DNA from 3 places in the Pseudoalteromonas sp. BSi20311 genome. Region 3 is predicted to be linked to each of the others. Evidence: predicted binding sites of a transcription regulator. Region 3 holds the regulator's gene; each other region holds the start of a gene.
The links. Region 3 encodes LexA, which represses DNA repair genes until DNA is damaged. Its sites were predicted from a motif close to TACTGTATNNNNATACAGTA; they were not measured.

Region 1 (2,261 bases), on a different contig from region 3:
CTGCTTTATACATGCCATTTGATTGTAATAAACTGTGTTTATAGTAGTAAGTAACTATTGGTTTTATAGGTGCTTTATTTTAATAACTGATTTAATATAAAAAAAGCATCCAAAATTTAAATGCAATTGCTATAATGGCGCAAATGGTATGACATTAAATGCCATTATCATTAAACCAAGGTAATTAGGAACGTAATGAAGAAAACATTCACGCTGAATCATGAGAAAATCAAATACCCTCGTATGGTTGATGCTGCAAAGCATGAAGTGAAAAAATATTTGAAAAGAGAACGTAATAAAACTTTACCTGTTGATGCCGACTACTGGGCATTCGATTGTAAGTTTGGCAACACGGCTGAAGAAGCCCAAGTGGTTCACGTTGCCGAAATTAACAATCACATCAGTGAAATTGAAAAGCAAGGTTTAACTTCTTTTTACTTAGAGATTTTAGCAAGACCTGCACAGCGTCAAGATTTCGATGAAGATGATGGCGAGTAAAACGCTAATTTGCGTTTAGTGTAGTTTTTGAAAATGGGCCTCGTGGCCCATTTTTTGTAGCTGTTATTTATACACTATGACACTTTTTATACTTTTTATTACTGCCACAAGGGCACGTATCATTGCGCTTTACTTTAATATCGGCAACCGGTGTAATCTCACCATCAAGGTATCGCCATTGTCCATCTTCTTTAATAAACCTTGAATTTTCTGCCAACTGGCAATATAAATCTTGATAAAAGTAGTGAGCTTTAAATGTAACAAATCCTGTTTCATCATTATAACCAGAGTCTAATACGGTTAAGTTTATAAAACGGCAACTATTTGCAAAATCTTTAATTTCTGAAATTGAATTTTCAGCTTGCTTTTCTTTTGCGTAACTTTCACGAACAAAAACCGCGTTTTTAACAGCATAAGCACTGTAGCGTGCACGCATAAGTTGCTCTGGTGTGTGTGGCTGTTTGGTTTTTAAATGAAAAGGCTCGCAGCAATCAGCATAAGGTTGCTGACTGCCACAAAAACATAATAGGGCGTTAGAAGTCATGATAAATGTACTGTGTATTAAAACGCTAGTTTATCAAGCTTATTGCGTAAGTGAAATCTCAGAATGAGCGCTTTTTTTGCTAAAGCAATACAACTTAGTGCGCGTATGGCTCAAGTTTAATGATAACTGCGACAGTTGTTGGTTATTTATTATGTCAGTCCAGGTGATCACCGCGGCAAAATTTCCATTGTGAAGTGCAGAACTTAAAACATACTCTAAATTAACTAAATGCTTTTGGCGAATAACCAGTAATTTACTGGTATCAATTGAGCATGAATCAAGTAGCGCTTTGCTCGGTACGTTATCTGGTGCTATTAACAGTGTCCATGCGTTTAGGCTGTTGTATTGGTGTAATACTTTTAATAACTCAAACGTTGCTGAAATTTCATCTTCAATTTGTACAACGTTAACACAATCTGATTGATCATCTTGCTGGTAGCTTTTAACTGTTCTTACGGTAATTGGTTGTAACATAATTTTCTCACTCACTGGGTTTTTATACAGTACATTCATACAGTAGTTTATACAGTTGTTTGGTGCAAGTGTTTTTTGCTATTTTTTTGTACAGTTATTCATCATAAAACGCGATAGTTACTATAAATATATAAATAATTTATATATAACAATGGTTTAATTTTTATTGAAAGTTAATGCCCACAGAATTAATTTTAAGGCTGGGAGCAAATAAATACAGATGAATAGGAGGTATACAGTAGTTTAAATTATTTTTCGCTACTAGGAGGGATCAAATGTGAGAATTGTAACTGATGAATTTGTTCATACAGACTGGCTGCGTAGCATTGAGCATCTTTAAGTCGTTTGGTACTAATATGTTTTCGTATATCGCTCATTGCTTCTATGGCGGGTTCATAGCCTTGACTACTGGCTAAGCTAAGCCACGCAGCACCATGAAATACACTTTGCGGCACACCTTGCCCTTTTATAAAAAACAGCCCTAAATAAAACTGCGCGCGATAATTTCCTGCCATTGCTGCCAAACGCATCCATTTTGCGGCTAAGGCGCCTTGTTCATTTTTAAGGTAATAAAGGGCTTTATTTAATGTGTCTTGATCGGTGTTTTTAGAGCTCGCAGGGAGATTTGCATCGCTTGGTTGCGTTACAAAAGAAAGAATGTTGTCTAATTGTTGCTCTAAGTCTTGGCCACTGGGTGTCGTTTTGATCATGCTACTTCGTTTGTTATTTTAATTACTTAGCTAGT
Region 2 (2,261 bases), on a different contig from region 3:
TAGAGAAGATGTTTACGAGCGAGCGCTGGATGGTTGTGGACGCGATAGAATGACTGCCGCACATGAGTTGGGGCATTATATATTACACTCAAACTTAGAAATTACTTTAGCCAGAACTAATGAAGAGCTAAGACCGTTCGAAGATAGTGAATGGCAGGCCAATTGTTTTGGTGGTGAAATTCTAATGCCATACACAAAAAAAGATTTGCTGAAGGGGAAAGCACCGCAAGAAATTGCAGACCTATGTGGTGTATCTTTGGAAGCAGCAACCTACCAAAGTAAATTTTTTAGGTAGGGTAGACTCTAAATGAGCGCCAACTCACTTAGAGTCTTAAAACAAAAAGCTTGATGTACTGAGTAGCATCGAGACCTTGCGTTTTCGTATTAAGTCAATGATGAATTTAGCACCATAATACCAAAAACTCAAGGAAACAATTTATCTCAGTAAGGAGGTGTTGTATGAGTGAAACTAAAAAAGTTAGGTAACAAGCCTGCTCCGAAAGGGTTTAAGTGGATTTTCTGCCGCTACCGCAAAGTACGTGGTAAATCAGAAAAACAATTAGACGCTCACGAGTATGGTTATCAAGCTTGGGCATTCTTAGTCCGAGCATAGTAACCAGTAGGTCTGCATATAAAAGCCCGCAAACGCGGGCTTTTTTGTGCCTGGTGTTTAGTTAACTAAAAAGACTTACCCGCAAACACCACTTTACCAACCAATGTACAATTACCATTAATCGGTATTAATTGCTCAGGCCAGTTAGGGTTGGCGGCTTTTAAAAACTTTTGGCCGCTTTCAATAATTAGCTGCTTAAAGGTGGCTTCGTTATTATCGTCTAGGCGCGCCACTACGTACGAACCGTGGATGCATTCAGCTTCAGGGTCTACAAATATTAAATCACCGTCATAAAACTTCGGTTCCATGCTCACGCCTTGCACTTTTAACGCAAAGGTTAGGTCGCTGCATTTTACAGGGCATAAGTAACGCTCTGCATCATACGCTTTAATTTCACTAATCTCAGACCATGCGCCAGCTTGCACCCAGCTAATTAACGGCACAGCCGCTTTAAGTGTTGGCCCCGGTGCAACGTTACTGTTTTCGCTTTCACCAATTCCAAACTGTAAAAACTCAGGCGCGCAATCTAGCGCATCAGCCAGCGCTTGAATATTGCGTGGGTTTTTTGTAGTGCCGTTTTCAATTTTTTGAAGTGATTGCTGTGCAATGCCTACCATTTCTGACAATTGAACTTGAGTGAGCTTAAGCTCTTTTCGTCTTTCTTTTATTCTTTTTCCGATGCACATAGTTAGTCCTTTATCATTTAAATCAACAGAGTAAGCAAATTACTTACAGCTAAATTACAGCTTTTGACTATTTTACAGTTAAAAAGGGTATTGACAACCACCCTTTAACTGTACTTTAATACAGCTACAAACTGTAATTTAAGGTGTTTAACTATGAATAACATCACTAAAGCTGTAAAAATCTATGGTGGACAGACCAAACTAGGCAACGCCTTAGGTGTAAAACAGGCTTCAGTATGGGACTGGATGAATAAATTCGGCCAAGCCCCAGCGAAATACATCCCGCGTATTTCAGAACTAACCAACGGTGAAGTATCGGTAAACGATTTACTCGCCGATCACCAAAAAACAAACAAGGACGATGCAGCATGATTAATGACATTTTTACAGGGTGCTGGATAACAGAAGAGTCAGCCAAAGAAAATTTAGCCCGCAGAAAAAAAGAAAATAAAGATGCGCCTGCTTTTGATATTGACGCTCTGGCAGTTGAGTTTTTTGCACAGCGTAACGAAAAGGCCAAAGTGGAGTTCGCCATTATAAACGCCATGAGTAGCGCGACCACGTTAACGCCGATTGACTTAGCGGCCATTGCGTTAGGTGTTGCAGTTAAATTTGCGCGCACTGAGGCAAATAAAGGGAAGAGTGTAAATGATATGGCGGCTCTTTTGGCTGATGTTTTTGAAGAAGCCGCACGGCACGAGGATGTATTTGAGCATCCAAGCGCAATTAAAAAAGCATTAGCGCTTATTTAGCCTCTTGTTTTGCAAGGCGCTCGTGAGGGTCTTGAACGAGGTTTGTATAAACAGTGTTTGCCCCTTTAATTGTTAAGTAATACGCGTTTTTTTGGTCCGCAGGGGCGATAAAGCCACTAAGAATTAGTTGTTTTAAGGTGGATTCGTACACCGATGGTGTGATGTACGGCGATTTGTTAACAAATTCAGCCTGTTCAAGTATGTCTTGTT
Region 3 (2,261 bases):
TAAATGTAGATCTAGAGCTTGAGTCAAAGCAAGATATTAGCGTATTAGTTGCTGATTTAAAAAAGGTCGCAACCATTTTACATTATGATAAAGACGAATACCGCCAACTGGCACGCATCGAAGTAGCTGGTGAAATAACCACACCCGATAAAGCAATTAATCATTTGTGTGAGTTAATCGAGTCGTGTTCACGCAATGCATTAAAGCAATGGTTAAGCTGTTCTCGCAGAACGTTTGATATGGGGTTTGAGTCGGGTACGTCGCCAAAATGTTTCAATCAGGCCTTGCATGCAGATACCTTGTTACGCATATCTGCAATTGGCGCAGGCATAGAAGTTACTATTTACCCTCTGGAAAAGTAATTTAACCTTTTCGCTCGACTACGGCTGCGGTCATTCTTGATACGCAGCAAAGCTCATTGCGGCTATTGGTTATTTTAATATCCCAAACCGAGCTGCGTTTACCTATATGATAAGCCCTTGCGGTAGCGGTTAATGTGCCGTTGCGTGACGCTTTTAAGTGGCTTGCGCTGATCTCTTGCCCAACACAATAAAATCGACTGAAATCAACCACAAAGTTAGCGGCATAACTTGCTACTGTTTCAGCAAGCACGACATTGGCACCACCATGCACTATACCCATTGGATTATGGTGCTCAGGTATGGCTGGCATAGTGGCGACTAAGTAGTCATCACCAATTTCACTGATTTCAATTCCCATGGTCTTCATGAGCGTGCCTTGGCCAGTGATCCCTTGATCTAATTGCTTACAAAACTCTAATGTAATTGGTTGGTGCCAAATACTCATGCTAGCTCCTTGGATAAGTAATTGAGAATTAATATGATAATGCGCTGCTAATAATTACATTTATTATTGCGGTTTTAAAGCATCTTATTGTTTAGCCATCATGACTTATAAGGTATTAATTTATATTTGCGATTTTTAAATAACTGTATATACTCACAGTTAATTGTACTGTATGGAAAACCAGTTGTATGCGACCATTAACAAAACGCCAAGCGCAAATACTCGAACTTATCAAAGTGTTTATTAAAGACACTGGTATGCCTCCTACACGTGCCGAAATTGCACAAACACTGGGTTTTAAAAGTGCAAATGCTGCAGAAGAACACTTAAAAGCACTGGCTAAAAAAGGTGTAATTAAAATGAAGCCGGGTGCGAGTCGCGGCATTCAGCTTGTTGAAGAAGAAGAGCCAGAGCAATTAGGCTTGCCTTTAATTGGTCGGGTTGCTGCGGGTGAGCCAATATTGGCGCAACAGCATGTTGAAAGCCACTGTAAAATTGACCCTTTAATGTTTAAACCTGCGGCCGATTTTTTACTGCGTGTTAACGGCATGAGTATGAAAGATATTGGTATTATGGATGGCGACTTACTCGCTGTACATAAAACTCAAGTGGCTGAAAATGGTCAGGTTATTGTTGCTCGAGTGGATGATGATGTTACGGTTAAACGCCTAGAAAAAGCCGGCAGAAAAGTATTACTGCATGCTGAAAATGACGAGTTTTCGGCCATTGAAGTCGACTTGGAAAATGAATCTTTCAATATTGAAGGCTTAGCGGTAGGTGTTATTCGTAACGCTGATTGGATGTGATAGTTAAGCATAACTTAGCGCTTAATATTAATTAGGCGCTGATTTTACTTGTATTATTTTTTATGGTGCTGCTTGTTAATCGCTTTTGTTATTGTAAATAACATCGCTAAATACTTATATATAAATAAATTTATCCTAATTATTTTTAAATCATAAAATTTTATATTTTTTCCGCTGTTATTCAAGCTACCCCTTACCACCCCTGACTCTTAGGTTAACTAACTCATTAGTGACTACTTTTTTGCTGCACTTTTTTAAGTAACCCCTTGTTTATTTTTCATACTCACCTTGCTTATTGTTTATTTTTTAACTAGTTATTAAAGAGCTGGAATAAAAATAACTCACAGCGTAGTCGTTTTGAGCACACACATTTAATAACTCCAGCACCCTTATAAAAAATAAAAATAACGAATGGGCGTTTAAGTAGTATGTCCCTTCGCTTTGCGTCAGCAATAGCATCAAAGGAGCCGTCACATGGGTAAGCTGAGTTCTTCCTTGTGGCTTATATTGTTAGTTTTTTCGCAAAATGTGCTTGCTAATAGCCAATATAATATGCGTAAAGGCGTAACTGATATAAGTAATAATGTATACCAACTACACATGACTATATTTTTAATATGTTGTGTGATTGGGGTGATCGTGTTTGCC

Region 1: a site for LexA is predicted at 1,542-1,561, ahead of P20311_RS11770 (SulA-like leucine-rich domain-containing protein). Genes of this name have one in related genera too.
Region 2: a site for LexA is predicted at 1,406-1,425, ahead of P20311_RS08450 (LexA family transcriptional regulator). Genes of this name have one in related genera too.

Annotation. Positions count from the first base shown of each region.
Region 1 is NZ_BADU01000098.1:40,491-42,751, forward strand. Features, by position in the region: gene P20311_RS11760 (DUF6172 family protein) at 196-498, shown strand; gene P20311_RS11765 (YchJ family protein) at 566-1,042, opposite strand; gene P20311_RS11770 (SulA-like leucine-rich domain-containing protein) at 1,082-1,516, opposite strand; gene P20311_RS11775 (tetratricopeptide repeat protein) at 1,765-2,226, opposite strand.
Region 2 is NZ_BADU01000075.1:55,992-58,252, reverse strand. Features, by position in the region: gene P20311_RS08455 (ImmA/IrrE family metallo-endopeptidase) at 1-295, shown strand, start outside; gene P20311_RS08450 (LexA family transcriptional regulator) at 679-1,299, opposite strand; gene P20311_RS08445 (YdaS family helix-turn-helix protein) at 1,453-1,671, shown strand; gene P20311_RS08440 (hypothetical protein) at 1,668-2,051, shown strand; gene P20311_RS08435 (hypothetical protein) at 2,044-2,261, opposite strand, start outside.
Region 3 is NZ_BADU01000142.1:8,086-10,346, reverse strand. Features, by position in the region: gene P20311_RS14395 (hypothetical protein) at 1-362, shown strand, start outside; gene P20311_RS14390 (PaaI family thioesterase) at 364-807, opposite strand; gene lexA (transcriptional repressor LexA) at 996-1,613, shown strand; gene coxB (cytochrome c oxidase subunit II) at 2,088-2,261, shown strand, end outside.